2 regions of the Rhizobium sp. BK379 genome follow, and region 1 is predicted to be linked to the other one. Evidence: riboswitches for the same ligand, from Rfam matches in the RefSeq annotation. Region 1 holds a riboswitch; the other holds the start of a gene.

Region 1 (15,787 bases):
AGGACCTCCTCAGGTTCTTTACGGATGGAGCAATGTTTGAAGAATTTCAGTTTCGATTGCCTGAGCAGCAGGGGAGCCGAGATCTGCAAGCGTCCGCGGTCTTGCGAGCGGCACTTCGAACTCCCTGATCACGGCAGCCGGACGGGCGGACAACACATAGATACGATCGGACAGGAAGACGGCTTCCCGTACGTCATGGGTAATCAGCAGGGCCGTCCATCGATGACCGGTCCACATTCCCTGCAGCCATTCCTGCATCTGGGTGCGGGTGAGCGCATCGAGTGCCCCGAAAGGCTCGTCGAGCAGCAGCATGTCCTGCCGCTGTATCACGGTGCGCAGCAAGGCCGCGCGCTGGCGCATGCCGCCCGAAAGGGCCGCGGGATAGTGATTTTCGAAGCCAGAAAGGCCGAAGCGTTCAAAGAGGGGGGCCGCCACGGCGCGCGCTTGGCTGCGGCGCATGCCGTGCACTTCGAGGCCGAGGATCGCGTTGTCGATGACGCTTCGCCACGGCATCAGCGCATCGCGCTGAGGCATGAAGGCGAATGCATGCGCGGCCTGCGAGAGCTGCATGCCGTCGAAGACAATCTCTCCCTTATCGGCCTGCAGCGCCTGTGTCAGTAGCCGCAGGATCGTCGACTTGCCGGAGCCGGATGGGCCGACGATCGAGACGAATTCACCTCTGGCGATATGAAGAGAAATGTCCTTCAGCACTTCCATGCCGTCGAAGGACTTCGACACATTCTTCAGCTCGAGCATCCCGTTCATCGGCGTTTCTCCGCAGGGGATTGCCAGGGCATGACGAAACGCTGCACCGCCAGGGTGAGGCCGAAGAGGCAAAGGGTCAGAAGGGCGCTGACGACGACGGCGGCGAGGACGAGGTCGGGTCGAAAATTGTTCTTGGCGTTGAGGATATAGATCCCGAGGCCGCGCGCGGCGCCCGCATATTCGGCGAAGATGGCGCCGACCACGGCATAGGTGATCGAAATACGCAGGCCGGCAAAGAAGAAAGGCATGGCGGAAGGGAGCCTTGCCAGGCAGAAGATGCGCCAGCGACTTGCCTTCATGGAACTCAGAAGCTCGGCGATATCCCTGTCCGTCGCTTCATAGCCCTGCAGCAGGGCGACCAGCAGCGGAAAGAAGGTAACGAGAGCGACGAGCAGAAGCTTCGGCAGCAGCCCGAAACCGAACCAGAGTACGACGAGGGGGGCGATCGCGACCAGCGGCAATGTCTGGCTGACGATGAAGAGCGGCAGCAGCGCACGGCGCATGAATGGCACGAAATCCATCAGGACCGACGAGGCGAAGGCGAAGACGAGCGACAAAGCAAAACCGCCGAGCGTCGCGCCGAGCGTCGGCCAGGTATTGTCGAGCAGCGCCTGCCTGTTCAGCCAGCCCTGTGTAAGGATGCGTGAAGGTGAGGGCAGGATCGAGGGCTTGATGCCGGAGAGATCGACATAGAACTCCCAGATAGCCAGGAAGGCAAGCATGGCGAGAATGGCGGGCAAGGCCCGCCTCAGTGGCGCAAATGTCGAATCCGGTTTCGATAGGGTCATGCCGTCAGGCGTCTCAGGCTTTGCTCGGGCTGTTCGCGGAGACCGTGATATCCAGTGTCACGTGACCTTCGGGATCGCCAAAGCGATAGAAAGCTTCTTGGATGGTCGCGAAGATCGCGCCGGCGTCACCGCGCAGCTTGGTGCAGAAATTCTTCGAGCGGTCGAATGTGCCCGAGCGCTTCAGGAAGTCGATGCAGCCGTAGATCTCGTCCATATGGGTGCCAGTTCCCATGACATAGAGAGAAAATTGGGCCGCCGTTGGTTGACCAGTCTCGGTCGTATCCCTGACTGCTGCGATCGCGGCCTCCACGCGCTCGGCGAGCGGCTCGGAGCGGCTTGAGGACAGGCCGGCGCCGCAGATCGCATCATCCGGTTCGCCGGGGCAGCCGCGCGAGATCGCGGCGGACAATACGCAATGCTCGCCACTTGCGGCAGCCGAAACGAAGAGGTCGCGCATGGCGGCAAACAGCACGTCCGGCGGGCCGACCATGAGCGTGGAAATATCATCGGTTTCGATGCGAAGATGATCGCGATAGGGCTCGAGAGCCTTGATCGCGTCAAGGATGATGCCGACGAAATTGCCGGACATCGGATATAGAGACACTTGTGCGCCGGAAAACATTTGGACCTCGCTCCGCTGGCATTACCCAGATCAGCTTTAAAGGGTCCGGAGGCATGCGCCTCACATCTCAGCCCCGGCAATTCGGAGCTCCCCCGTGAAATTGTGGCGGAAGCTATCACCCGGCCTGCGGTACCGCAACCGTAAAATTCCTACCCGGCTATGCGGTCGCCAAGAAGCGCGTGCAGTTCAGGCGCACTTTGTAAGGTACCCGAGGGGAAACACCCGGACGGAGGTCCTGTCCGGGTGTCCAGCCGGTCCGTACCTGCCAGAGACGGAGCCGGATGTCTTCGTCTCAGGCGGCGACGCCGGCATAGGGCGTGTCGCTGCGGGCGGCGACCAGCGCCTCAGTCCACCACTGCAGCTGGGACATCATTCGGGAAAGCCTGCGCAGAGCTTCCTGCGGATCCTGCAGCCGGCCCTCATTGTCGAAACGGCGCCAGGGGGAATTGAAACTCACGGCATCGCAGATCGTGACGGCGTGAAGCTCCGCAAAAACGAGGCGAAGTTGTTCGACTGCGCGCAATCCGCCGGATATGCCGCCATAACAGACGAAGGCGATCGGCTTTCCGTGCCAGGGTTCGGCGAAGAGATCGATGAGGAATTTCAGAGAAGCGGTAAAGCTGTGGTTGTACTCCGGCGTGACGAGGATGAAACCATCGGCCTGATGAAGCCTGTCCGCAAGCCGTCTTGCCTCCGGATGATGCGGTAAATGCTCTCGCGGCAGTGAAAATGCCAGCGGGTCGATGATGTCGATCTCGAATTGCGGAAAGCGGGCCAGCTCTCTTTCGAGCCACTTCACCACCCTGTCGCAGATACGTCCCTCGCGCGTGCTGCCGTAGATGACGGCAAGCCTCATGGGTTTGTGCATGCATTGCTCCTTCTTATCTCGGCTTTACGGCCTCGGGAGCGCAGTCTATAAAACCTCAACTAATATTGAGGTCAATGGGTCATGCAGCAGAATCCGGGATTCTCCTTGAGCAAACTTCTGACGGTGGGCGAGGTGGCAGAGCGCAGCGGACTTGCGGTTTCCGCCCTGCACTTCTACGAAGCGAAAGGGCTGATCTTCAGCATTCGCACGCGCGGCAACCAGCGGCGCTACGGCCGCGATGTGCTGCGGCGTCTCGGCATCATCAAGGTGGCGCAACGCGTTGGCATTCCGCTCTCCGAAATTCAGACTGCGTTCGAAACCCTGCCGCAGAGCCGTACGCCGACAGTCGAGGACTGGCAGAGGTTATCGACGCTCTGGAAGGACAATCTCGATATCCGCATCAGGCAGCTCAGCCTGTTGCGCGATCATCTGACGAGCTGCATTGGCTGCGGTTGCCTCTCTATCGACGCCTGCCCGCTGCGCAATCCCTTCGATGTACTTGGCAGACAGGGCGCCGGTGCGCGGCTGCTCGACCCGGGTGCCTAGACCTTCGGGCTTTCTTTTGGCTCATGCCCGCATATGTTAGGCGTGATAGCGCAAGCGGCGGACCGGCCCGCAAATGAGGAGAACTTCGTGTTTCATCCCAAATTATTCGAAAACCGCAATGTCGTCGTGACGGGTGCCGGCCGCGGAATCGGCCTCGAAGTTGCCCGACAGTTTCTGGATTGCGGTGCGCGCGTGCTTGTCCATACCGGGCGCGACGGGGAGCGCGAACTGCCGGATTTTCTGCTGACTGCCGAATCGGAACGCCGGGCCCTGCTTTTGCCGGCGGATTTCCTGCAGCAGGGTGGGGCTGCGAAGTTTGCGCAAGAGGCGCTCGATTTCTTCGACAAGGTGCATGTGCTGGTCAACAATGCCGGCACGATGCATGGGCGTTTTCCCGCCGGTGAACTGACCGATGCCGATTACGAGACCGTCGTGCGCCTCAACCAGACGTCGGTGGTGGAGCTCACCCGGGCCCTGCTTCCCGCGCTCCGGGCCGCGCAGGGTGCCGCCATCGTCAACACGGTCTCGATTTCCGCGATAACGGGCGGTAGTCCCGGTTCGGCGATCTATTCCGCATCAAAGGCCTTCGTCGCGACCTATTCGAAGGCGCTTGCCCGTGAGCTGGCGCCTGACGATATAAGGGTCAACTGCGTCTCGCCCGGTACGATCGATACCGATTTCCATGCACGCTATTCATCCCGCGAAAAACTGGAACAGACACGCAAGTCGATCCCGCTGCAGCGGCTCGGAACGTCGGAAGATTGCGCCCCGGCCTATCTCTTCCTGGCCGCGCCATCGTTGTCCGGCTACATCACCGGTCAGGTTCTGGAGATCAATGGCGGCCAGCTTATCTGCTGATTTGGTTGGACTTTTTTTGGTATTTGACGACTTTTGACCAATTCGCTTCTGCGAATATGATATTGTACTGATCTACCCTATTACCTCCTTCCGAGAAGCAGATGCCATTGCCTAAACCGAAGCTGGGCATGACCAGCCAGGACTTGCAGAAGCTTGCTGATAAAGCCCACGAGGCAAGTGATCTCCTGAAGGCGCTAGCCCATCAGACCCGGTTGCTCATCCTCTGTATCCTTTCGGAAGGGGAAAAAACGGTTGGCGAGATCGAGGATATCCTTGGTATACAGCAGGCTATGGTGTCTCAGCAGCTTGCGCGACTGAGGCTCGAAGGCCTCGTCAACACGCGTCGTGAAGGACGGCTCGTTTATTACAGCATGGGAAACGAAAGCGTTCTGGCTTTCCTCGAATCGCTGTTCAGTCTCTTCCCGGTTGTTGAAAAGGTCTGAAGCCGCGGCTCTTGCGAAGCGGCCTTCAAGCCGCAAAGATGGGCCTCATCCCGAATTCGGCAGGAGGCCGGATGATCGACAAGCTGGAATTCTTCATCGCACTCGCCAACGAGAAACATTTCGGTCGTGCGGCAGAGGAATGCGGCGTTTCCCAGCCCACGCTCTCGGCCGCCATTCGCCAGCTTGAAGATCAGCTGGGGGTCATGCTGGTGCAGCGCGGCTCCCGCTTTCAGGGGTTGACGCCCGAAGGCCAGCGCGTGCTCGAATGGGCCCGGCGCATTGTCGGTGACACGCGCACCATGCGCGAGGAAATGCGCGCCGCCCGCACGGGTCTCTCCGGCCATCTGCGCCTGGCTTCCATTCCGACCGCACTCGCCATGCTGTCGCGAATCACGACGCCCTTCCAGGAACGGCATCCCGACGTCACCTTTTCCATCGTCTCGCGCAATTCACTGCAGGTGCTGAGCATGCTCGAAAATCTCGAGATCGATGCCGGCATCACCTATCTGGAAAACGAGCCGCTCGGACGCGTCACCTCGGTGCCGCTCTATGCGGAACGCTATAATCTCATTACTGCCGCCGGCAGCCCGCTCTCGGATCGCGAGAGTGTGACGTGGCGTGAAGTGGGCGATCTTCGGCTTTGCCTATTGACGGCGGACATGCAAAACCGGCGTATCATCAACCGACATCTGGCCGAAGCAGGCGCGACAGTCCATCCGACGCTCGAATCAAACTCGATGATCGTGCTTTTTTCACATGTGCGGACCGGCCGCTGGGCGAGCATCATGCCTCATAACGTCGCGAAATCATTCGGTTTTCCTGTGGAGATCCGAATGATTCCGATCACCGAGCCGGAGGCGCACCATCTTGTTGGCCTTGTCGCTCCTTTTCGAGAACCTTTTACGCCGCTCGTCTCCGCCTTGTTGCATGAAGCAAGGACACTCGTTGAAGACGCCGAATTTTGATAGAAAAAAGCTATCAATCAACGAGACTGCTTTATTGATTGCGACCAGCTTCCCTGAGACAGTTCGATAGAATTCGCAATGACATGGGGAGTTTTGCGGTTTTCAAGGAATTCGCAGGTCGCAAGGGAGAGCTGCTGATGAACATACGTGTCGCCCAGGGCGATATCACCGGACGTATCCGCTCGATCGTTGACGATCTTCGATCCCTCGAAGGACCACTCCTGCCTATTCTGCATGAAGTCCAGGAGCAGTTCGGATACGTGCCGCAGGAAGCCTTGCCGGTTATCTCCGAGGAGCTCAACCTTTCCCGCGCCGAGGTCCACGGCGTCGTAACTTTCTATCATGATTACCGCGATCATCCCGCCGGCCGGCACGTGCTGAAACTCTGTCGCGCCGAGGCTTGCCAGTCGATGGGCGGCGATGCACTGGCCGAGCGTATCAAAACCCTGCTCGGCATCGATTTTCATCAGACGACACTCGACGGCAGCGTCACGCTTGAGCCGGTCTACTGTCTTGGCCTCTGTGCCTGTGCGCCAGCCGCCATGCTGGATGGCGAAGTGCATGGCCGGGTCGATGGCGAACTGGCTGCTGAGCTCGTTGCGGAGGCACGTCGATGACTGTGAAGATTTATGTTCCGCGCGATGCCGCAGCGCTCTCGCTCGGGGCCGAGAAGGTGGCAACGGCGATTGCCCAGGAGATCGTCGCCCGCGGCCTTGATGCGACAGTTGTGCGCAACGGCTCGCGCGGAGTGTTCTGGCTCGAGCCACTGGTTGAGGTCGAGGTTTCCGGGAAACGGATCGGCTATGGGCCGGTCAGGACGAAGGATGTCGCCGATCTCTTTGATGCGGGGTTGATGGAAGGCGGGATGCATGCGCTCTGTCTGGGGGAGGTCGAGGACCTCCCGTTCCTGAAAGGCCAGACCCGTCTCACCTTTGCCCGCTGCGGCATTACCGATCCGCTTTCGCTTGACGATTATGAGGCCCATGGCGGGCTTGCCGGCCTTCGCCGCGCCATTTCGATGCAGCCTGCCGATGTCGTCAAGGAAGTGACCGATTCCGGTCTTCGAGGCCGCGGTGGTGCGGGTTTTCCGACCGGCATCAAATGGAAGACGGTGCTCGATGCTGCCGGTTCTCGCAAATATATCGTTTGCAATGCAGATGAGGGCGACAGCGGCACCTTCGCCGACCGGATGATCATGGAAGGCGACCCCTTCGTGCTCATCGAAGGCATGGTGATTGCCGGGCTTGCGACGGGAGCCACGAAAGGCTTCGTCTATACGCGCTCGGAATATCCGCATGCGATCGCCACGATGACGGAGGCGGTGGAGATTGCCCGCAAGGCCGGCATCCTAGGCGCTTCGGTGCTCGGCTCCGGCAAGACCTTCGACATGGAGATTCGCACCGGTGCAGGCGCCTATGTGTGCGGCGAGGAAACGGCGTTGCTCAACAGCCTGGAAGGCAAACGGGGCATCGTGCGCGCCAAGCCGCCGTTGCCGGCCCATAAGGGATTGTTCAACTGTCCGACCGTCATCAACAACGTGATCTCGCTCGCATCCGTGCCCGTGATCATGGACAAGGGGGCGGCCTTCTATCGCGATTTCGGCATGGGTCGGTCGCGCGGCACCATTCCGCTGCAGATTGCCGGTAACGTGAAATATGGCGGGCTCTATGAAACCGCCTTCGGCCTGTCTCTCGGCGATATCGTCGAGAAGATCGGCGGTGGTACGGCATCGGGACGGCCGGTGAAGGCGGTGCAGGTGGGCGGGCCGCTTGGTGCCTATTTCCCGCGGGCTCTCTTCGACACGCCATTCGACTACGAAGCTTTTGCGGCCAAGGACGGATTGATCGGCCATGCCGGCCTCGTCGTTTTCGACGATACCGCCGATATGTTGAAACAGGCGCGCTTCGCCATGGAGTTCTGCGCGGTGGAAAGCTGCGGCAAGTGCACGCCCTGCCGCATAGGATCGACGCGCGGCGTCGAAACGGCGGACAAGATTGCCCAGGGCATAGAGCCCGAGAAGAACCGGGAACTGCTCGCCGATCTCTGCAATACGATGAAGTTCGGCTCGCTCTGCGCGCTCGGCGGGTTCACGCCCTATCCTGTCATGAGCGCCATGACGCATTTTCCGGAAGATTTTGCTCCGGTCCCTCTCATTGAAGCGGCGGAATAGGCCATGTCTCTCATTCATGAAATCGACTACGGAACGCCGGCTTCGAAATCCGAAACGATGGTGACGCTGACCATCGACGGCCGGCAGGTGACGGTTCCCGAAGGAACCTCGATCATGCGCGCCTCCATGGAGGCCGGCATTCAGGTGCCGAAGCTCTGCGCGACCGATATGGTCGATGCCTTCGGTTCCTGCCGTCTCTGTCTGATCGAAATCGACGGCCGCAACGGAACGCCCTCCTCCTGCACGACACCGGTGGCGTCCGGCATCGTCGTCCATACGCAGACGGAGCGGCTGAAGAATATCCGCCGCGGCGTCATGGAGCTTTATATCTCGGACCATCCGCTCGACTGTCTGACCTGCGCGGCCAATGGCGATTGCGAGTTGCAGGACATGGCGGGCGCCGTCGGCCTGCGCGATGTGCGCTATGGCTACGAGGGTGACAACCACGTCAAGGCGCGCAACAGCGGCGAGATCAATCTGAAATGGATGCCGAAGGACGAGTCCAATCCGTACTTCACCTATGATCCGTCGAAGTGCATCGTCTGCTCCCGCTGCGTTCGTGCCTGCGAGGAAGTGCAGGGCACCTTCGCGCTGACGATCGAAGGGCGCGGGTTCGGCTCGCGTGTTTCGCCCGGTATGCACGAGCATTTCGTCGATTCCGAATGCGTCTCTTGTGGTGCCTGCGTGCAGGCCTGCCCGACGGCGACGCTGACCGAAAAATCAGTCATCCGCATCGGCCAGCCGGAACATTCGGCCGTCACGACCTGCGCCTATTGCGGTGTGGGCTGCTCATTCAAGGCGGAAATGCGCGGCGAAGAGCTGGTGCGCATGGTGCCGTGGAAGGATGGTCAGGCAAACCGCGGCCATTCCTGCGTCAAGGGCCGCTTTGCCTATGGATATTCGACCCACAAGGACCGTATCCTCAATCCGATGATCCGCGAGAAGGTGACGGATCCCTGGCGCGAGGTGACCTGGGACGAGGCCTATGCGCATGTGGCTTCCGAGTTCCGCCGCATCCAGTATCAGTATGGCCGTGAAGCGATCGGTGGCATCACATCGTCCCGCTGCACCAACGAAGAGACTTACCTTGTCCAGAAGCTGATACGCGCCGGCTTCGGCAACAACAATGTCGATACCTGCGCCCGCGTCTGCCACTCTCCGACAGGTTATGGGCTGGGCCAGGCTTTCGGCACCTCGGCCGGCACACAGGATTTCGACAGCGTCGAGCATTCCGATGTGGTCATTATCATCGGTGCCAATCCGACCGATGGCCATCCAGTCTTCGGTTCGCGCCTGAAGAAGCGGTTGCGGCAGGGCGCCAAGCTGATCGTTATAGATCCGCGTCGCATCGATATCGTCCGCTCGCCGCATGTCGAGGCATCCTTCCATCTGCCGCTGAAGCCCGGCACCAATGTCGCAATCATGACGGCGCTGGCGCATGTGATCGTCACCGAAGGCCTCTACGATGAGAAATTCATCCGTGAGCGTTGCGACTGGTCGGAGTTCGAGGATTGGGCGGCTTTTGTCTCCGAGCCGCAGCATAGTCCGGAAGCCGTCGAGAAATTTACCGGCGTCAATCCGGAAGATGTGCGCGGCGCTGCACGGCTTTTTGCGACCGGCGGCAATGGCGCCATTTATTACGGTCTGGGCGTCACAGAACACAGCCAGGGCTCGACGACGGTCATGGCAATCGCCAACCTTGCCATGGCAACCGGCAATATCGGCCGTCCAGGCGTCGGTGTGAATCCGCTGCGCGGCCAGAACAATGTGCAGGGTTCCTGCGACATGGGGTCCTTCCCGCATGAGCTGCCGGGCTATCGCCATATCTCGGACGATGCGACGCGCGATATTTTCGAAAAGCTCTGGGGCGTGAAGCTCAACAACGAGCCGGGCCTGCGTATTCCGAACATGCTGGATGCCGCCGTCGATGGCTCCTTCAAGGGCCTCTACATTCAGGGTGAGGATATTCTTCAGTCCGATCCGGACACCAAGCATGTCGCCGCCGGTCTTGCCGCCATGGAATGTGTCGTGGTGCAGGATCTCTTCCTGAACGAGACTGCGAACTATGCGCATGTCTTCCTGCCGGGTTCGACCTTCCTGGAAAAGGACGGCACCTTCACCAATGCCGAGCGCCGCATCAACCGCGTGCGCAAGGTCATGACGCCGCGCAACGGCTATGCGGACTGGGAAGTGACACAGAAGCTTGCTCAGGCAATGGGCCTCGACTGGCACTATACGCATCCGTCCGAGATCATGGACGAGATTGCCGCAACGACTCCGAGCTTCGCATCGGTCTCCTACGACTATCTCGAAAAGATGGGCTCGGTTCAGTGGCCCTGCAACGAGACACATCCGCTCGGGTCGCCGATCATGCATGTGGATGGATTCGTGCGCGGCAAGGGCAAGTTCATCCGTACGGAATATGTCGCGACCGACGAGCGCACCGGCCCGCGCTTCCCGCTGCTTCTCACGACCGGCCGCATTTTGAGCCAGTATAATGTCGGTGCACAGACACGCCGTACCGATAACGTTGTCTGGCACTCGGAGGACCGGCTGGAGATCCATCCGCATGATGCCGAACAGCGCGGTATCCGGGATGGCGACTGGGTGAAGCTCGGCAGTCGCTCGGGCGATACCACACTTCGCGCATTGATTACGGACCGCGTGGCGCCCGGGGTCGTCTATACGACCTTCCATCATCCGGATACGCAGGCAAACGTTATCACGACAGACTTCTCCGACTGGGCGACGAACTGCCCGGAATACAAGGTGACGGCAGTGCAGGTTTCGCCCTCCAACGGCCCGTCGGAATGGCAGGTCGAATATGACGAGCAGGCCCGCCGGTCCCGCCGCATCGCCAGCAAGATGGAGGCGGCGGAATAATGACGGAACGGCCGACCCGCATAAGCGTGACGGAAGTCGCCCGGAGAGGCGGTATCATGGCGCGGGGCGAGCGTATCGTGCCCGAGGAAGTGCCAATCGCCTTTTCCTATGGCGGCAGTTCGCATGCGGTCATGATGGGCACGCCTGATGATCTCGAGGATTTCGCTGTCGGCTTCAGCCTGACCGAGGGCATTATCACTGATCGCAGCCAGGTCGCCGGTATCGAACTCCTGGAAGACGAGAAGGGTATCGACGTCCAGGTGACCCTCCTCGACGACGTCGAGGATGCGCTGCGAAGGCGCAGGCGGAGCATGGCGGGACCCGTCGGTTGCGGCCTCTGCGGTATCGAGTCGATCGAGCAGGCGGTCCGCACCGTACCGGACGTGTCCAAGGCTGAGCTGTCGCTGTCGCATGCCGATATCGTGCAGGCGGTTGCGTTGCTCAACGAATCTCAGCCGCTGCATCGCGAGACGCGGGCCGTTCACGGCGCCGGCTTCTACATTCCTGGCAAGGGATTGATCGCCGTGCGCGAGGATGTCGGCCGGCACAATGCGCTCGACAAGCTTTGCGGCGCCGTTATCAGAGCTGGTGAAACAGGCGCTTCAGGCGCCGTTGCCGTCACAAGCCGCCTGTCTGTCGAGATGGTTCAGAAGACGGCGATCCTTGGTGCTCCCGTGCTGATTGCCATATCCGCGCCGACCGCACTTGCCATCCGCACAGCTGAGGAAGCCGGCATGACGCTTGTCGCTCTCGTGCGCGGAGAGGATTTCGAGATTTTCACCCACCCACATCGCTTGTCGCCCGGAAGCATCGCCGATGTCGCATGATACCAAGACCAAGCTTGTCTATATGGCAAACCAGATCGCAACCTTTTTCAAGACGCAACCCGAAAGCGAAGCTGCGCAAGGGGTTGCGACGCACATCAACAAATTCTGGGAGCCGCGCATGCGGCGGCAACTCTTCGAAATTCTGGAAAAGGAAGAGAACGGCCTCGACGCACTCGTGCTGCAGGCCGTGCCCCTGATTCGCAAACCGGAACCGGCGGAACAGCCAGTTCGATAGGCCAATATCAGAGGGGCCGTTCTTCCCGGCGCCGGCCAAAGGTCATGATCAATAAGCGCTCGTGCCGCTCTTGCGGCAGCACGAGCTATCCGAATGAGGCCTGATCAGAATTCTTCCCAGCTTTCGGCAGACGTCGCCGCTGCGCCACGGGTTCTTGCAGTACGGGCGACAAGATGCAGGGCAGGAGAAGTGGCTGGCTTTCTCACATGCCGTGTCGCGGCGATATTGCCGCCGGGGAGTTGGAACTGCGAGACCAGCGTCCGCAGTGCATCGGCTTCGGCGGCAAGATTGTGGCTGGCGGCCGTGCTCTCCTCCACCATGGCGGCGTTCTGCTGCGTTGCCTGATCGAGGGTGTTGACGGCCTGATTGATCTCCTTGAGGCCGGTCGCCTGTTCCCTGGAGCCTTCGACGATCGCTGCGACGTTTGAATTGATGCTGGCAACCTGAACGACGATTTCCTCCAGCGCCCTGCCGGTCTGTCCTACCAGTTCGACGCCGTTTTTCACCAATTCGCTCGATGTATTGATCAGCGCCTTGATCTCCTTCGCTGCTCTGGCAGAACGCTGTGCGAGTTCGCGGACCTCCTGGGCGACGACGGCAAAACCCTTGCCGGCTTCACCGGCACGAGCCGCTTCGACGCCGGCGTTAAGCGCCAGCAGGTTGGTCTGGAAGGCGATATCGTCGATGACGCCGATGATATTGCTGATCTCGCGGGAGGATTGCTCGATCTGGTCCATGGCCGAAACTGCCTTGCGCACGACCGTGCCGGATTGTTCCGCACTGTGTTTTGTCTGTCCGACCAGGCGGCCCGCCTCGTCGGCACGCTGGCTGGAATCGTTGACCGTGGTGGTGATCTCCTCCAGAGCTGCCGCCGTTTCCTCGACCGAAGCGGCCTGCTGTTCCGTCCGCTTGGAGAAAGAGTCTGCCGAGGAACCGATCTCGCGGGAACTGTCGGCGATAGCGGTGGCATTCTCACCAATGGTCTTCATCGTCCTGGAGAGTTTGTCGATCGTCGCATTGAAATCGTGGCGCAACTGCTCCATCGAAGGGACGAAGGCCGTGTCCAGCGTCCGGGTCAGGTCGCCTTCTGAGAGCTGGCGCAGGGCCGCGCCGAGAAGGGAGATTGCGCTCATGCGCTGTGTCACGTCGGTTGCGAACTTAACGACCTTGTAGATCCTGCCATCCGCGTCGGCGATCGGATTATAGGCGGCCTGGATCCAGATTTCCTTGCCGCCCTTACCGTAGCGGACGAATTCGTTGGCGATGAATTCGCCCTTTGCCAGCCGCGGCCAGAACTGCTTGTATTCGTCGCTTCGCGCATAGGCCGGATCGCAGAACATGCTGTGATGCTTGCCAACGATCTCGGACAGCGAATAGCCAAGACCATTGCAGAAGTTCTCGTTGGCCGTGAGGATGTCGCCTGCGGGGGTAAATTCGATGACGGCCTGCGAGCGTGAAATTGCCTCGAGCTTGCCGGCGTCCTCGACGGCGCGTTTCTTGGCCTCGGTGATGTCGGAGGCGATTTTCACGACCTTGAAAGGTTTGCCATGCTTGAAGACAGGGTTGTAAGAGGCCTGGATCCAGATCTCGCGACCGCCTTTTGCCAGGCGTTTATAGGCGCCGGCATCATATTCGCCACGGCCTAGGCGGGCCCAGAAATCCCGGTAGCTGGCGGTTGCCGCGTAGGCCGGTTCGCAGAACATGCTGTGATGTTTGCCGGCAATCTCGTTGAGATCGTAACCGAGCGCTTTGCAGAAATTCTCGTTTGCCGTGAGAATGGCTCCGGTCAGGTCGAATTCGATAATCGCCTGTGACTTCGAGATAGCATTGAGAACATATTTCGAATTGGGTGATAGACCAAGCATTCCCGTCCCCTCTGAAATAGGACGCGTATATTCGCGCCCGACCTCTGAATTGAAGACCAAACAAGCATGGGTTCGCGGCGTGAAAATACGGCCGGGGCAACAACCGTTATTTTCACCTATCACAAATCGTATCTTCTTGATGCTTTACAACCGATGATGATGGTGGGCGGTAAATTTTCAGTATAAAAGGCAATGCTAATAAATATATATTTTCGGGAGAAAATTACACTTTCAGATCACATCCCGACCTTAACAAAAAAACCGCCCTTGTGGGGCGGTTCTTGCCTCGGTCAAACTGCCTGGCGTGGCGCTCAGGCGGCCAGTTCGTCCGTCTCGTTTTCCTTGAACATTTTTGCAAGGTTCAGGAAGCAGATCATGCCATTTTCGGAAGCGATGATACCTTCGCAGAAAGCGCGGTCGAAGGACGCGGTCACTTCAGGAACGGGTTGCACCTGGCTGGAAGAAATCGTCAGGATGTCGGAAACCCGATCGACCAGCATGCCGATGACCATATTGTGCACTTCGGCAACGACGATGGCGCTGCGCTCATTGGCGACAGTGCTCTTCATGCCGAGCTTGTAGGCGAGGTCGATGATCGGAATGACCGAACCGCGCAGGTTCATGACACCGATGACGTCGGCCGGAGAGTGCGGGATCGGCGTCGACGGCGCCCAGCCACGGATTTCGCGGATGGTCGTGGTCTTGACGCAGAATTCCTGATCATGGAGGCGGAAGGCAATGATTTCGAGCGTATCGCCGCTGAAGCTAGTGGAATTGATCGTGGCCATTAGAATTCTTCCCAACTGTCATAAGCCAGGGCAGAAGCGGATGCGCCCCCATTAGCGCGGACGAGCTTTGCCTTCACACCATACGATGGCTTTGCACCTTGCGAAGCATCGTTACGGTTATGGATGACATTAACGGAAGAGTGTTGCGCAAATCTAAACTGTGCAACGAGATTGCGGAGGTTTTCAGTCTCGGACGAAAGTCGGGCACTTGCCGCCGTCGTCTCCTCCACCATGGCGGCATTTTGCTGCGTGCCCTGATCCATGATGTTGACGGCCTTGTTGATTTCGACAAGTCCGGTCGACTGCTCTCGGGAGGACTCGACGATCGCTGCGACATTGATGTCGATATTGCCGACCTGGGTAACGATGCGTTCCAGCGACTGGCCGGTCTGGCCGACCAGATCGACACCGCTCTTCACATGCTCCGAGGAAGCAGTGATGAGCGCCTTGATTTCCTTGGCGGCGCTGGCCGAGCGCTGTGCAAGTTCGCGAACCTCCTGGGCGACGACGGCAAAACCCTTGCCGGCCTCACCGGCGCGCGCTGCCTCGACGCCGGCATTCAGTGCCAGCAGGTTGGTCTGGAAGGCGATCTCGTCAATCACGCCGATGATATTGCTGATCTCGCGTGAGGATTTCTCGATCTGGCCCATGGCGTCGACCGCCTTGCGGACGATGCTGCCGGAATGTTCCGCACCGCGTTTCGTTTCCGCAACGAGGCTGCCCGCATCGGCGGCGCGTCCGGCGCTATCGGCAACGGTCTGGGTGATTTCATCGAGTGCGGCAGCGGTTTCCTCTACTGTCGCAGCCTGCTGTTCGGTGCGTTTGGACAGCACGTCGGCTGCTTCCTTCGTTTCGCGCGCACCGCTGGCGATCGCCTCGGCGTTGAGGAGGACCGTACGCATGGCGCTGCCGAGCTTGTCGATCGCGGCGTTGAAATCGGTGCGGACCTTTTCCAGCCCGGGCGGGAAAGGATTTTCGACCCGCTTCGTCAGATCGCCTTCGGCAAGTGCGGTCAGGCCAGTGGCCAGATCATCGACGGCGCGGACACGCTCGGTGACGTCGGTCGCGAATTTGACGACCTTGAAGACGCGGCCGCTCATGTCGAAGATGGGGTTATAGGATGCCTGGATCCAGACGATCTTGCCGCCCTTGCCGATGCGCATA
Region 2 (15,787 bases), on a different contig from region 1:
AGCGAGATCGAGGCCATCGGCGACGAGCTGATCGTGCGGGCAATGGCGGAAACCGGACTTCCGCGCGGACGTCTCGAGGGCGAGCGCGCTCGCACGATGGGACAGCTACGGCTATTTGCGAAAGAGGTGCGCGAAGGCCGCTTCCAGGAGCTTCGCTTCGACGGCGCGGATCCCTCCCGCAAGCCGCTTCCGAAGCCTGACCTGCGCCTGCGTAACGTTCCCCTGGGGCCTGTCGCGGTTTTCGGCGCATCGAACTTTCCGCTCGCCTTCTCCGTCGCCGGCGGTGACACGGCATCTGCACTCGCAGCGGGATGCCCGGTCGTCGTCAAGGCGCATTCCGCTCACCCGGGCACATCGGAACTGGTCGGCCGCGCCGTTCAGCGCGCCGTTGCCAAGGCTGGTCTGCATGCCGGCACGTTTGCGCTCCTCTTCGATACCGGCTTCGAAGTCGGTCAGAAACTGGTGGCCGATGCCAGAATCCGCGCCGTCGGCTTCACGGGCTCGCGCCGCGGCGGCACTGCGCTGATGAAGATCTCTTCCGAGCGCAAGCAGCCGATCCCGGTCTATGCCGAAATGAGCAGCATCAACCCGGTCATCTTCTTCCCCAACGCGCTGAAAACCCGCGCGGCGGAAATCGCAACGGCTTTCGTAGGCTCGCTTGTCCTCGGTGCCGGGCAGTTCTGCACCAATCCCGGCCTCATTCTCGCCGTCGACAGCGAAGGCCTGGACACGTTCATTGCCAAGGCGCGGGAGCTTCTGCCCGATGTCGGCGCCCAGACGATGCTGACAGGTTCCATCGCCAAGGCATTCTGCGATGGCGTTGCCCGGCTGGAAAAACATCCTGAAGTCCGGCTCGTTGCCAATGGCAAGCCCGGCAGCGAATTCGAAGGCACGGCCGCCCTCTTCGAGACGACGGCTGCGGCATTCCTTGCACATCACGAGCTGCAGGACGAGGTCTTCGGTGCAGCCGGCCTTATCGTGCGCTGCCGTGATCTCGCCGAACTCGAGCGTGTCCTCGACGGCCTGGAAGGCCAGCTGACCGTTGCCCTGCACATTACGAGCGAAGACGAACAGGACGCCAAGCGCCTCGTTCCAAAGCTGGAAATGCTTGCCGGACGCTTGCTCGTGAACGGTTTCGGAACCGGCGTGGAAGTATCGCCCGCCATGGTGCACGGCGGCCCCTACCCGGCAACGGCCGATGGCAGATCGACCTCCGTCGGGACGCTCGCCATCTACAGGTTCCTGCGTCCGGTTTCGTATCAGGACTTTACGACGAACCTGCTTCCAGCGCCGCTGCGTTGATCAAGTAGAGCAGCCGGACCTTAACCGGCATCTGAAAATTGCACCACGGGCGCTCAGGCGGCCCGTGGTACGCATTGGCAAAACCTCAGTCTCAAAATCGTCATTTTGCCGATGACAGCGACGCCATTCTCTGCAAGAAAGAGTGCTGTTGAGAGACAGGGGCGCCCATTTGCGAAAGCGGGCTGAGAAGCACCCTTCGAACCTGAACCGGATAATGCCGGCGGAGGGAGTCGCTCGGGTCGCCATCTGCTTCATCGCATGATCGTTCCCGCGCCTGCCCCGCCTGAAAGGGGTACTATGGAGAACAAGACACCCGGAGCACTGTTAACGGCGATGCGGGCGAAGCCACCGCTCGTTCAGTGCATCACCAATTACGTGGCCATGAACATCGCCGCCAATGTGGTCCTTGCAGCGGGTGCATCGCCTGCCATGGTCCACGCCGCCGAAGAAGCTGGCGAGTTTGCCGCGATCGCCGGCGCTTTGACCGTTAATATCGGCACGCTCTCCACCCAGTGGATCGACGGCATGCATGCGGCGGCAAAGGCTGCAAACGCGAGCGGCAAACCTTGGGTCCTTGATCCGGTTGCCCATTATGCGACATCCTTCCGCCGCAAGGCGGTTGCCGATCTGCTGGCGCTTCGCCCGACGATCATCCGCGGCAATGCTTCTGAAATCATCGCGCTTGCCGGTGGCGAGAGCCGCGGCCAAGGTGTCGACAGCCGCGACCCGGTTGAGCAGGCAGAAGCTTCCGCGCGGCTGCTTGCCGAACGGCATGGCGCGGTCGTCGCGGTCACCGGCGTGGTGGATTTCGTGACCGACGGTGCGCAGGCGCTGCGCATTGAAGGTGGCTCGCCGCTCATGCCGCAGGTGACTGCGCTCGGCTGTTCGCTCACCTGCCTGACCGGCGCCTTTGCCGCCACCATTCCCGCCGATCCTTTCGCAGCCGCTGTCGCAGCACTTTCTGCCTTCGCGGTTGCCGGCGAAGAGGCGGCCAAGGATGCCGCCGGCCCCGGCTCCTTCTCCTGGCGCTTCCTCGATCAGCTTGCCGCGCTCGATGGAGCAAAACTCGATGCAAAAGTCAGGATCAACGCCGCATGAAACGCTTCGATCTTTCGCTCTATCTGGTCCTCGATCCCGATCTCTGCGCCGGTATCGGCATGGTCGAGACGGCGCGGCTTGCCGTTGCCGGCGGCGCCACGATGGTGCAGCTTCGTGACAAGCATGGCGGGACGGCAAGGATGATCGAGACCGGCCTGGCGCTGAAGGAGATCCTGAAGGGTACCGACGCTTTGCTCGTCATCAACGACGACGTCGAGGCAGCCATCGCGATCGGCGCCGACGGGCTGCATATCGGCCAGGATGACATGGGGCCAGGTACCGCCCGGGCGATGATCGGCCCGGACATGATCCTTGGTCTGTCAGCCGAGAGCGAAGCGCTGGCAGCGGCCATCGATCCCGCTATCGTCGACTATGCCGGAATCGGACCGGTCTTTGCGACACCCACCAAGGCAGACCACAAGCAGCCCATCGGCTTTGACGGGTTGGCGAGACTGGTGAAAACCGCCCCCGTTCCGACGGTTGCAATCGGCGGCTTGAAGAGCGAGCATGTCGCTTCCGTCTTCGCGGCCGGAGCCGATGGGCTTGCTGTCGTCTCGGCGATCTGCGGCACCCCGGATCCTCGGGCAGCGACGATCCGCATCGCCGAGGAAATCCGAAAGGTCCGCCGATGATCCACAACGTCCTGTCTATCGCCGGCTCCGATCCATCCGGCGGCGCCGGCATCCAGGCCGATCTCAAGGCTTTCTCAGCACGCGGCGTCTATGGCATGGCGGCGCTGACGGCCCTGACGGCGCAGAATACGCAAGGGGTGACGGGCGTGCATCTGGTGCCGCCTCACTTCGTCGCCCAGCAGATCAAGGCCGTCTTTGCCGATGTGCGTGTCGACGCCGTCAAGATCGGCATGATTGCCAATGCCGGCATTGCCGAAGCCGTTGCCGAAACGCTGGCGCCTCATCGCGGCATCCCCATCGTCGTCGATCCTGTCATGATCGCCAAGGGCGGAGCGGCACTCCTCGACCCGCAGGCTGTCGATGCGCTGACGAAACACCTGCTGCCGCTTGCGACGCTGCTCACCCCCAACCTGCCGGAAGCCGCAGCGCTGCTGCACGAAGAGGTTGCCGAAAGCCGCGAGCAGATGGCCTCGCAAGCCGAGCGCCTGCGAGCGCTTGGCCCTGCCGCTGTGTTGGTCAAGGGCGGTCATCTCGAGAGCAATGAAAGTCCCGACATATTGGCAACCGACTCCGGCCGGCATTGGTTCGAGGCGAAACGCGTCCCCACGAAGAATACACACGGGACCGGCTGCACACTTTCCAGCGCACTCGCCGCCGAGCTCGCAAAGGGTGCTTCGCCGCAAGCAGCTGTTTCGACTGCGAAAACCTATCTTGCGCAAGCAGTCGCTGCCGCGGGCGAGCTGGCAGTCGGCTCTGGCCATGGACCGGTTCATCATTTCCATGCCCTGTGGAAAGACGCCGGGCTCTAAGCCGGATCACAGACCCGATAATGCCCAGCGGCCCGGTTAAACCGGGCCGTTTTGTTTTGCCTACCCCCAGTTGAACCAGGATTGCCTGCCAAAAAGCCTGTTGACATGGCCGCTCGGATATCGAAAGTTATGTCATTAAAAAGGTATACATTCCGTAATAACGGAATAATTGGAGGAATTCGGGTGTCGGACCTGCTTGTGAGCTTATATTCCACGAAGCTCGCCGAACTGAAAGAGAAGGCCGGCTCCATCGGCATCGTGATCCGTCCAGCCCTGCCGCCGGAACTTCATGTCGTCGTTACCTGGGTGCGCGAACATTTCAGCGAGAACTGGGCAAGCGAAGTGAGCGTCGCCTTTTCCCGCCAGCCTGTCGCCTGCCTGATCGCCGTCGAGGATGGCAAGCTGCTCGGCTTTGCCTGCTATGACACGACCGCCCGCGGCTTCTTCGGCCCGACTGGCGTCGATCCGGCCGCACGCGGCAAGGGCATTGGCCTCGCCCTCTTTTCCGCCTGCCTGCAGACCATGAAGACGCTGGGCCACGCCTATGCCTTCATCGGCGATGCCGGCCCCGTCGATTTCTACGTCAAGACCGCCGGCGCGGTCGAAATTCCCGCCCCCGACAAGGGCATTTACGAAGGCATGCTGCGAAGCCAGCCGAAATGACCATCTGATACCGGAGTATTGAAATAGTGTCCTCGACCCCGCTCGCTCTCTTCGTCGGCCTTCCCAATCCGACGCTTTCGGACGACGAATTCGCCCTCTTCCGCGAGACCAATCCGCTCGGCCTCTTCGTCGGCCGCCGCAACCTGCGCAATCCGGAGCAGGCAAAGATCCTGATCGACCGTTTCCGCGAGGCCGTCGGCCGCGACGATGCGCCCGTCTTCACCGATCAGGAAGGCGGCCGTGTGCAGCACATGGATGCCGGCCCCTGGCCGCTTTTCCGCAGCTTCGGCCAGTTCGCCGAGCTTGCGCGCCATGACTTCGCACTCGGTAAGAAGGCGCTGCGTCTGTCCACCCAGGCCATGGGTGTGATGATGACCGAACTCGGCCTGTCGAGCGGCTGCTCGCCGGTTCTCGATCTCGTTTTCGAAACAACGAGCGCGGTGATCGGCGCCCGCTCCTTCGGCCCCGATCCGGATTTCATCGCTGCACTGGGCCGCGAAGTGGTCGATGGCCTGCTCGAAACCGGCAACATGCCGGTCATGAAGCATATTCCGGGCCACGGCCGCGCCACGCTCGATTCCCACAAGGAACGCCCTGTTGTCGACGCCTCGCGCGAGACGCTTGTTGCCACCGACTTCAAGCCCTTCGTGGCGCTGAAAGATACGCCTTGGGCAATGGTCGCCCATGTCGTCTACTCCGCTTACGATGCCGAGCTGCCGGCTTCCATCTCGCCGATCATGCATGACGTGATCCGCAAGGACATGGGTTACGACGGCGTTCTGATCTCCGACTGCATCTTCATGGAATCGCTGCAGGGCACTCTGCCAGAGCGCGTCGCTCAGGTTCTCGATGCCGGTTTCGACATTGCGCTTCACAGCCATGGCGACGTCAAGGAGAGCGAGGCTGCGGCCAAGGCCGCGCGCCCGCTGACGGAAGCCGCTCAGAAGCGTATCGCCGCCGGCAAGGCCCGCCTCGGCACTCTCAAAATCGACTATCGCGCTGTCCATGCGGAAGTCGAATCGATGTTTGCAAGCGCACTGGTCTCCTGACCAGCGCGCGTATTCTTCACCTCATAAGAAAAGGGGAATTTGTAATGAAGAAATATCTTTTAGCGGCTGCAGCCCTGACGATGCTATCGGGCTCGGCCGTCGCGCAGACCGTCCTGACGGCCAATATCGAGCCGGCAACCACCTGGGTGCGCAACTTCAACCCGTTCAATCAGACTTCGTCGCGTCAATCGACCCTTGACTTCATCTATGAGCCGCTGGTCATCTTCAACCGCTTCGACAGCAACAAGCCGGTCTATCGCCTGGCCGAAAGCTTCAAGCTCTCCGACGACCTGAAGAGCATCGATTTCAAGCTGCGTCCGAACCTGAAGTGGTCGGACGGCCAGCCGCTGACCTCGGCCGACGTGAAGTTTACCTACGACTACCTGAAGAAGTTCCCGGCCCTCGACTTCGTCAGCATCTGGACCTTCATCACCGATGTACAGGCGGTCGATGGCCAGACGGTCCGCTTCACGCTCGCCAATCCAAGCTCGCTTGCCGCCGAACAGCTGTCGCAGCTGCCGATCGTGCCCGAGCATGTCTGGAAGGATGTTGCCGATCCGGTCACCTACGCCAACGAAAACCCCGTCGGCAGCGGTCCGCTGACCGAAGTGCCGCGTTTCACCGGCCAGACCTATGACCAGTGCCGCAACCCGAACTACTGGGATGCCGAGCATCTGAAGGTCGATTGCATGCGCTTCCCGCAGCTTGCCGACAACAACCAGATCCTGACGGCAACCGCCGACGGCACGCTTGACTGGGGCGTCTCCTTCATTCCCGATATCGACAATGTCTATGTCTCGAAGGATCCGGCGCATTATCACTACTGGTATTCGCCGAGCAGCATGGTCGCCTTCCTGTTCAATCTCGAAACGTCCAACGAGGCCAACAAGAAGGCCTTCAATGACGTGAAGTTCCGCCGTGCGGTCTCGATGGCGCTGGATCGCAAGACGATGATCGATGTGGCTGGCTACGGCTACCCGACGCTGAACGAAGACCCAGGCCTGATGGGCGAGCTCTACAAGAGCTGGGCGGACCCGTCCGTCAAGGCCGACTTCGGCAAGTTCGCCGCCTATGACGCCGATGCCGCCAAAGCGCTGCTCGACGAAGCCGGCTATGTCGACAAGGACGGCGACGGCCTGCGTGACAATCCTGACGGTTCGAAGATCTCCTTCTCGATCATCGTTCCGAACTCCTGGACGGACTGGATCGACACGGTCAATATCGCGATCGAAGGCATGCAGGCAGTCGGCCTTGATGCCAAGATCGAGACCCCGGAAGAAGCCGTCTGGACCTCCGATCTCATCGACGGAAAGTTCGATGCGGCGATCAACAGCCTGCCGGCTTCGGCCTCGCCCTATTATCCCTACAAGCGCGCCTTCAGTGCTTCGGACAAGGGCAAGACCCGCTTCACCGCACAGCGCTGGTTCAACCCGGAAGTGGAAGACCTGGTCACCCAGTTCACCCACACGGCCGATCTCGACAAGCAGAAGGAAGCGATGAACAAGGCTCAGCGCATCGTTGCCGAAAACATGCCTGTCATCCCCGTGTTCAACAACCCGAACTGGTATCAGTACAACACCAAGCGCTTCACTGGCTGGTCGACCAAGGAAAACCCCTTCGTCAATCCGTCCATCTCGCGCACCAACCCGGCACGTCTTCTGAACCTGCTGGCGCTCGAACCGGTCAAGTAAGCCATTAGAAAAGCTGGGAGCGGCGCGGCAAGCGCCGCTCCCGTTTTGACGGAGTCCCCATGGCCTTTCTGCTACGCCGCCTCGCTTTTTACCTGGCGGCCTTCATCGCGGCAGCGACGATCAACTTCTTCCTGCCCCGGCTGATGCCGGGCGATCCCGTGCGCATCATGTTTTCGAGCGCGGGCACCGAACTGCCGCCGGAAAGCCTGCAGGCGCTGAAGCTGACTTTCGGCTTCGTCGACGGGCCGCTCTGGCAGCAATATCTCACCTATCTCGGCAGCATCTTCACCGGCGATCTCGGCCGCTCGATCAAGTATTTCCCGCTGCCGGTCACCTCGGTCCTCGGCCACGCGCTGGTGTGGACCGTCGGCCTGATGGGCACGGCGACGATCATCAGCTTCGCGCTCGGCACCTTCCTCGGCATTGTCGCCGCCTGGCGGCGCGGCAGCAAATTCGACGTCATCGTCTCGATCGGCGCGATCTTCGCGACATCGGTGCCCGCCGTCGTCACCTCGCTGATCGTGCTCTTCTTCTTCGGCTTCACGCTTGGCTGGTTCCCGAACGGCTATGCTGCCGATCCCTCGCTCGATCCAGCCTTCAGCTTCCAATATGTGGGCAGTGTCGCCTATCACGGCGTCCTGCCGATGATCACACTCTGCACTGTGCTGGTCGGCGGTTTTACCGTCACCATGCGCAACAACATGATCAACCTGCTCGGCGAAGACTATATCGTCATGGCCCGCGCCAAGGGCCTCTCCGACCGGCATGTGATGCTCTGGTATGCGGCCCGCAATGCGCTGCTGCCGACCGTCTCGAGCCTGGCGATCGCCATCGGCACCATTCTCGGTGGCTCGCTGGTGACCGAGGTCGTCTACAACTATCCGGGCCTCGGCAACATCCTCTACCAGGCGATCCTTGCGCGCGATTATCCCGTCATCCAGGGCCAGCTTCTCATCATGACCGCGACCATGCTGATCGCCAATTTCATCGTCGATGTCAGCTATGTGCTGCTCGATCCGCGACTGAAGGGAGCGTGAGATGAAGAGCCTGCTCCGCAATCGAAAGGCGCTGATCGGCCTCGCCATCATCGCCTTCATCGTCATCGTGGCGATCGCAGCACCGTTGCTGACGCATTACGATCCCGCCGCCCGCACCGGCCGTCCGCACCAGCCGCCGTCTGCCGAACATATTCTCGGTACGACGCGTATCGGCCAGGATGTCTTCGCCCGGATGATCTATGGCGCGCGCACCTCGCTTGCCGTCGGCTTCGGCGCCGGCCTGCTGATCACCGCCGTCGGCACGGCGCTCGGTATCATCTCCGGTTATCGCGGCGGCAAGACGGACGAAGTCATCAGCTTCTTCACCAATATGGTGCTCGTCGTGCCGAACCTGCCGCTGTTGCTCGTTCTCGCAGCCTTTATCGGCCAGGCGAGCCCGATCGTCATCGCCCTCATTCTCGGTGGCACATCCTGGGCCTGGGGTGCGCGCGTGACCCGTGCCGAAACGCTCTCCGTCAAGCAGAAAGACTATGTCAAATCGGCGGAGATGATGGGCGAGCCGCAATGGCGCATCATGACGTTCGAGATCTTCCCCAACGTGATTTCCATCGTCGGCATCAATTTCATCGGTAGCGTCATCTTCGCGATCATCACCGAAGCGACACTGGAATTCCTCGGTCTTGGCGACCCGCGAGTCGTCTCCTGGGGCACCATGCTCTACAACGCACAGAAGGCCTCCGCGCTTTCGGTCGGTGCCTGGTGGGATATCCTCACACCCTGCTTCGCGCTCGCCTTCCTTGGCATCGGCATGTCGCTCCTGAATTTCGCCGTCGATGAGATCGCCAATCCGCGGCTGCGAACCGGCAATCATCTGAAGCGCTGGTCCCTGCTCATCCGCTCCGGGGAGGGCCGCCTGTGAACCAGCCGCTACTTTCGGTCAAAAACCTCACGATCGACTATATCGGCGAAGAGAAGGATTTCCGCGCCGTCGATAACGTCAGTTTTGACGTCGCCCCTGGCGAAGTCTTCGGCCTTGCCGGCGAATCTGGCTGCGGCAAGAGCACGATTGCCTTTGCCATCAGCCGCCTGCACAAGCCACCCGCGCTGATCCGCAAGGAGAGCCGAATCATGCTTGCCGGCCGTGACGTTCTGGACCTGGACCCGAACGCGCTTGCCGCCTTCCGCTGGCGCGAAGTCGCCATGGTCTTCCAGAGCGCCATGAATTCGCTGAACCCGGTGCTGCGCATCGAAGATCAGTTCTATGACGTGTTGCGCACCCACAAGGGCATGACGAAAGCCGAGGCGCGCGAGCGCACGGCCGAGATGCTGCGGCTCGTCGATATCGCGCCGGAACGCATGCGCAACTATCCGCATCAATTCTCCGGCGGCATGCGTCAGCGCATCGTCATCGCCATCTGCATGGCACTCGATCCGAAGCTCGTCGTCATGGACGAGCCAACGACGGCGCTTGATGTGGTCGTGCAGCGCGAAATTCTGCAGCGCATCAACGAACTCCGAAAGCAGTTCGGCTTCTCGGTGCTCTTCATCACCCACGATCTCGGACTGATGGTGCAGTTCTGCGACCGCATCGGCATCATGCTCCAGGGCAAGCTCGTCGAGCAGAACGAAGCCGAGGCAATCTACAAGACGCCGCAGCACGAATACACGCGGAAACTCTGGGCCTCCTTCCCCTCGCTTCACGGAGGCGTGCTGCTATGAGCGATGCCATCCTCGCACTCGACAAGGTCACCAAGACCTTCGGCCACGGTGATTCCGCCGTCCATGCTGCACGCGCCATCTCCTTTTCGCTGCACGCCGGCCGCGCGCTGGCGATTGTCGGCGAATCCGGCAGCGGCAAAACCACCTGCGCCCGCATGGCGATGCGTGAATATTCGCCGACGTCAGGGCAGATCCTCTACAAGGGCCGCCCCGTCGAAAACGCCAAGGCCGACGAGATCGCCCGCTATCGTCGTTCTGTACAGATGATCTTCCAGGATCCATTCGCCTCGCTGAATCCGGCCCACACGATCACCCATCACCTGCAGCGGCCGCTGAAGCTGCACCAGCCTGACATACGCGGCAAGCAGATCGATGCGACCGTGCGTGAACTGCTCGAACGCGTGAAGCTCGATCCCGATATCGTCGCGCCGAAATATCCGCACGAGCTTTCGGGCGGTCAGCGCCAGCGCGTCAATATCGCCCGCGCCCTTGCCGCCCAGCCGGAAGTGATCGTCGCCGACGAGCCGACCTCGATGCTCGACGTTTCCGTGCGTCTCGGCGTTCTCAATCTCCTGAACGAGATGAAGAAAGAGATGAATCTCGGCCTGCTCTACATCACCCACGATATCGCCACCGCCCGCTATGTGGCCGAAGATATCGCCGTCATGTATTCCGGCCAGATCGTCGAATGGGGCAATACGGCCAAGGTGATCGACAATCCGCTGCATCCCTATACCCGCTTGCTGCTCTCGGCCGTACCGGACCCGGACGTGCGCTTCGACGATCCGCGCACGCGCCTGCAGCCGCAGGAGGTGGACGATATCCGCCGCCGTTCCGCCGCACCGCAAGAGCAGGTGGTCGAGCATGAGCCTGATCATTTCGTGCGTTTGGTCTGAGCAAGGCTTGCTGGCTTCGACCGTCGCCCTATGCTAGGGGACGGTCCCTTTCAGCGAGACGAAACTGCCATGCTTCCCTGGATCCAGCTCGATTCCGCGACCATCCCCGGCGACGGTGGAGAGCTGCGGCTAAAGCAGCGCGGCAGCGAATTTTCCATCATGCTCGGCACCAACGAACTGATGAACAGCCGCCTCAGCGGCTCGGAAGAGGCGCTTGCCACACTCTCCTTCGAGCGGGTCAAATCGCATCCGAAGCCGAAGATCCTGATCGGCGGGCTCGGCATGGGCTTTACCCTGCGGGCCGCTCTTGCGGTCGTGCCCGAGGATGCCGCTGTCGTCGTTGCCGAACTGATTCCGGAAGTCGTTGCTTGGGCACGCGGTCCGATGGCGGAGGTCTTCAAGGGCTGCCTCGACGATCCGCGCGTTTCGATCCACCAGGGCGATGTCGGCGAGGCGATCCGCGCTGAAAAGGCGGGTTGTGACGCGATCCTTCTTGATGTTGATAACGGCCCCGACGGCCTGACCCGCAAGTCCAATGACCGGCTCTACGATTATGCCGGGCTCAAATCCGCCCGAGAGGCACTGCGTCCCGGCGGCGTGCTGGCCGTCTGGTCCTCCGGGCCGGATGCGTCCTTCACGCGGCGCCTGAAAGATAGCGGTTTTGCCGTCGATGCGGTCAATACGCGGGCCAACGGCAAGCGCGGCGGCGCGCGCCACGTCATCTGGCTCGCAGTCAAGCCCGGCCGCTGACCGACCCCCGGCAATAAAATGCATCTATATCAGCAAAGGCGACGGATGCGTGCGCAAGAGAGCTTGAGATTGGTGCGGTAATAATCGTATCCCATAGATCACGGATCGCGACGACGAGGAGGTCTCGCGGCCATTCATCGGCCGAGCCGCATGCGGAGGCATGACGCGCCGGCCCTCGATTGGATACGGGTATGCGCCTTTCAGACTGCCATAACTTCCACGATTTCCGCCGTCTCGCCAAGCAGCGCCTTCCGGGGCCGATCTTCAACTATATCGACGGCGCCGCGGATGACGAGGTGACTTACAGGCGCAATACCTCATCTTTCGAAACCTGCGATCTTCTGCCGAGCGTGCTGCGGGGCGTCAGCGATGTCGATATGTCGGTCACCGTCATGGGCCAGAAGCTCGCCATGCCGGTCTATTGCTCACCGACGGCGTTGCAGCGGCTCTTCCATCACGAGGGCGAGCGTGCGGTCGCCCATGCGGCCGGCAAGTTTGGCACGATGTTCGGGGTTTCCTCGCTCGGCACGATCAGCCTGGAAGAGGCGCGCAAGATCAGCAGCGGGCCACAGGTCTACCAGTTCTACTTCCATCGGGATCGCGGCCTCAATCGTGAAATGATGGCGCGGGCGAAGCAGGCGGGCGTGCAGGTGATGATGCTGACCGTCGACAGCATCACCGGCGGCAATCGCGAGCGCGACAAGCGCACCGGATTTGCCATCCCGTTCAAGCTCAACCTGTCAGGCATGGCGCAGTTTGCCGTCAAACCGGCCTGGGCAATCAACTATTTCACCCATGAGAAATTCCGCCTGCCGCAACTCGACAGCCATGTGGACATGGGCAGCGGCACCATGTCGATCAGCCGCTACTTTACCGAGATGCTCGACCCCGCCATGAACTGGGACGATGTCGCCGACATGGTGAAGACCTGGGGCGGGCAATTCTGCCTGAAGGGCATCATGACGGTCGAGGATGCCAAGCGCGCCATCGATATCGGCTGCACCGGCATCGTGCTTTCCAACCACGGCGGCCGCCAGCTCGACGGTTCACGCAGCGGCTTCGACCAGCTGGCGGAAATCGTCAATGCCGTCGGCGACAGGATCGACGTCATGGTCGACGGCGGCATCCAGCGCGGCACGCATGTGCTCAAGGCACTCTCGCTCGGCGCCAAGGCGGTCGGGGTAGGGCGTTATTATCTCTTCCCGCTTGCAGCCGCCGGCCAAGCCGGGGTCGAGCGGGCGCTCCTGCAAATACGGACGGAAATCGAGCGTGGCATGAAGCTGATGGGCGCCGCTTCCGTCAGCGAGTTGTCGGCCGGCAACCTGCGTTTCCGCACCTCCTGAGACGGAGCACTGCACCCCATATCACGGCGCGAACTTTATCAGGCTCCGACGATCTCACGGGGCGCAGGTGCACCGACATCCTGCCGGCGCTGGCGAATGATCGTTGACGCCTCGCGGGGATCGGGCGGCAGCACGGCATTCTTCAAGGCGAACGAATATTCGTGCTGCGGATTGTCCAGCACGGCACGCGCATCGCCGCTTTCGACGACTACGCCCTTGCGCATGATGATGACACGGTCGGCTATGTAATAGGCGGTCGCGAGATCATGAGTGATGTAGATGATCGATACCTTCAATGTATCGCGCAATTCGCGAAAGAGATTGACGATCGACATGCGCAGTGACGCATCCACCATGGAAACCGGCTCGTCGGCGACGATGAGCTTCGGTTCCGGAATGAGCGCGCGTGCCACCGCGATGCGCTGGAGCTGACCACCGGACAATTCATGCGAATAACGTCCTCGAACCTCCGCAATGGAGAGGCCGACCCGCTGCAGCGCCGTATCTGCCAAGGCCTCCCTTTCGGTGCGGCTCTTCGCACCCTTGAAGCGATGCGCCGTGGCATACAGATACTCGTCGATGCGCGTCAGCGGATTGAAGGCTTCGAAGGGATTCTGGAAAACCGGCTGAACCCTGGTCATGAAGGCTTCGCGGGCGCTACGGCTGCTGATATCGCCAATGTCGGCGCCGTCGAAGCGGATGGTGCCGCGATCTGCGGCCTCGCTGCCGAGGATCATCTTGGCGAGCGTGGATTTGCCGGAGCCGGATTCGCCGACGATCGTGAAAATCTCTGGGCTGTCAGCCGCAAGCGCAAAGCTCACGTCATCGACTGCCGTCATCCTGGCGCGTGAAAAGAACCCGCCGATCGGAAAGAACTTGCTGACATTTTCAAGCTGGAGAAGGTGTTCGTCACTCATTGGATCTTGTACTCCCCTGCCCTGAAACAGGCCACGCGCCCGCCGGTCGCGCTCGGCTGCATGACAGGAACCTCCTTCGAGCACCTGTCGATCGCAATCGGACACCGTGGATGGAAGCGACATCCCGACGGCGGGTTCGAGAGCGCCGGAGGTTTGCCCTGCAGGCTCTTCCGCGTCCGCGTATCGCCGATGCGTGGCAGGCTGCCGATCAGATGAGCCGTATAGGGATGTTGCGGATTGTCGAAGATCGCCTGCGTCGGCCCTTCTTCGGCGAGCCGCCCCGCATACATGATCGCAAGGCGATCGGTGATGGCAGCATGGACGGACATATCGTGGGTCACGAAGATGACCGAGGCTTGCATGCGTGTCTGCACTTCCTTGATCAACGCAAGAACATCCTGCTGCACCAAAACGTCGAGCGCCGTCGTCGGCTCGTCGGCGATGATGAATTCCGGTTCGCAGACGGTCGCAAGCGCGATGGTCAGCCGCTGGCGCATGCCGCCGGAGAGCTGGTGCGGAAAGGCTTCAAGGACATGCGGGTCGAGATGCAGGCGGGCAAGATGCGCCTCGACCCGCTGGCGGAAGGCTGCTTGATCCAAACCCATGTGGCGGGAGGCGAAATCGTTGAAAGCATGCTTCACCCGCCGGACCGGGTTGAGCACGTTCATCGAGCCCTGCATGATGTAGGAAAGATGTCGCCAGCGCGCGGCCCGCATCTTTTGCGGTTCGCCATAGACATCAATCGGCTTGCCATCGAAATTGAAATTGACCGTACCGCCGACGACCCGCATCGGCGGGCGAATGGCTCCGGCAAGCGTCTTGATGAGCGAGGTCTTGCCGCTCGAGGATTCTCCGGCAATGCCGTAGATTTCGTTCTTGCGTACAGTCAGGCTGATATCGTCGACGGCCCTGATCTCGCGCCGGACGCCGAAATAATCGTTGACGTAGTAGCATTTGAGCCCGTCGATCGTCAGCGCGTCCCGGGAGTTCTCGACGAGGGTCAAAGGTGCTTTCCTCAAAGAATTCTGCATCGTCTCAGGCTCCCATCCGGGCCAGCCGCGAGCGCGGATCGATATATTCGTTGACCGACATGGCGAGCATGAAGAGGCCAAGGAAGAGGATGACCACGAACAGCATCGGGAAGGCCACCCACCACCAGATGCCGGCAACCATGGCCGAATGCGCATTGGCCCAGTAGATCATGCCACCGATCGTCGGCCGGTTGATGTCGGAAAAACCGAGAATGGAGAGCGTCACTTCCAGGCCGATCGCCCAGATGAGATTGTTCATCGTCGTGAAGAAGACGATCGGCATGACATAGGGAAGATGTTCGCGGACGAGGATTTGCGACGTGCGCATGCCCGAAAAAACGGCATGCCGGGTAAATTCCCGTTGCCGTAGCGATAACGCGACGGAGCGGATGAGCCGGCTGTCATGCGTCCAGCCGAGCAGGGCTGCGACGACCGCCAGCATCGACCATGTCATCTGGTCACGCAGGACAAAGACCAGAAGAAGCAGGATCGGGATGTTTGGCAATGCGCCCAGCGTATCGTTGATGCCCATGATGATCTGGTCGGTGCGGCCGCCGATGTAACCGGAAACGAGGCCGACGACGAGCGCGATGAGGCGGCTGATAACAGCGACGATAATGCCGAAGAGCAGCGTGTTGCGCAGCGACGCGCCGATCTGCCAGAAAACATCCTGGCCGCGTGAAGTCGTGCCGAACCAGAATTCGGCGGATGGCGGCATGTCGGGGATCACGACATAGATGGCGTTCTCGTCATAAGGCGAGAAGAAGGAAGAGACGATCAACCCGACAATGATCAGGATCAGGATCGTCCCGAGCAGGAATTCGCGGTTGTAACGAAGCAGGTCTCTGAGGATCTTGAACATCGCAATTATCCCAGTTTCACGCGCGGA

What was found. Region 1 has a riboswitch for thiamine pyrophosphate ahead of FHT93_RS22280 (YkoF family thiamine/hydroxymethylpyrimidine-binding protein). Riboswitches for the same ligand answer to the same signal wherever they lie in the genome.
Region 2: linked by a shared signal. The riboswitch ahead of thiM (hydroxyethylthiazole kinase) and the one ahead of FHT93_RS22280 (YkoF family thiamine/hydroxymethylpyrimidine-binding protein) in region 1 are both predicted to bind thiamine pyrophosphate.

The regions. Positions count from the first base shown of each region.
Region 1 is NZ_JACIAD010000005.1:103,698-119,484, reverse strand. Features, by position in the region: gene FHT93_RS22295 (ABC transporter substrate-binding protein) at 1-2, opposite strand, end outside; gene FHT93_RS22290 (ABC transporter ATP-binding protein) at 19-765, opposite strand; gene FHT93_RS22285 (ABC transporter permease) at 762-1,553, opposite strand; gene FHT93_RS22280 (YkoF family thiamine/hydroxymethylpyrimidine-binding protein) at 1,567-2,175, opposite strand; TPP riboswitch at 2,166-2,279, opposite strand; gene FHT93_RS22275 (NAD(P)H-dependent oxidoreductase) at 2,468-3,043, opposite strand; gene soxR (redox-sensitive transcriptional activator SoxR) at 3,125-3,589, shown strand; gene FHT93_RS22265 (SDR family oxidoreductase) at 3,677-4,447, shown strand; gene FHT93_RS22260 (metalloregulator ArsR/SmtB family transcription factor) at 4,549-4,890, shown strand; gene FHT93_RS22255 (LysR family transcriptional regulator) at 4,962-5,855, shown strand; gene FHT93_RS22250 (formate dehydrogenase subunit gamma) at 5,993-6,472, shown strand; gene FHT93_RS22245 (NADH-quinone oxidoreductase subunit NuoF) at 6,469-8,025, shown strand; gene fdhF (formate dehydrogenase subunit alpha) at 8,029-10,908, shown strand; gene fdhD (formate dehydrogenase accessory sulfurtransferase FdhD) at 10,908-11,735, shown strand; gene FHT93_RS22230 (formate dehydrogenase subunit delta) at 11,725-11,970, shown strand; gene FHT93_RS22225 (PAS domain-containing methyl-accepting chemotaxis protein) at 12,075-13,835, opposite strand; gene FHT93_RS22220 (chemotaxis protein CheW) at 14,147-14,623, opposite strand; gene FHT93_RS22215 (methyl-accepting chemotaxis protein) at 14,623-15,787, opposite strand, start outside.
Region 2 is NZ_JACIAD010000006.1:184,215-200,001, reverse strand. Features, by position in the region: gene FHT93_RS24910 (aldehyde dehydrogenase (NADP(+))) at 1-1,302, shown strand, start outside; TPP riboswitch at 1,450-1,548, shown strand; gene thiM (hydroxyethylthiazole kinase) at 1,600-2,400, shown strand; gene thiE (thiamine phosphate synthase) at 2,397-3,032, shown strand; gene thiD (bifunctional hydroxymethylpyrimidine kinase/phosphomethylpyrimidine kinase) at 3,029-3,841, shown strand; gene FHT93_RS24890 (GNAT family N-acetyltransferase) at 4,025-4,504, shown strand; gene FHT93_RS24885 (glycoside hydrolase family 3 protein) at 4,531-5,553, shown strand; gene FHT93_RS24880 (ABC transporter substrate-binding protein) at 5,598-7,244, shown strand; gene FHT93_RS24875 (ABC transporter permease) at 7,304-8,281, shown strand; gene FHT93_RS24870 (ABC transporter permease) at 8,283-9,161, shown strand; gene FHT93_RS24865 (ABC transporter ATP-binding protein) at 9,158-9,961, shown strand; gene FHT93_RS24860 (ATP-binding cassette domain-containing protein) at 9,958-10,857, shown strand; gene FHT93_RS24855 (hypothetical protein) at 10,927-11,607, shown strand; gene FHT93_RS24850 (alpha-hydroxy acid oxidase) at 11,799-12,950, shown strand; gene FHT93_RS24845 (ABC transporter ATP-binding protein) at 12,989-13,867, opposite strand; gene FHT93_RS24840 (ABC transporter ATP-binding protein) at 13,864-14,898, opposite strand; gene FHT93_RS24835 (ABC transporter permease) at 14,903-15,760, opposite strand; gene FHT93_RS24830 (ABC transporter permease) at 15,766-15,787, opposite strand, start outside.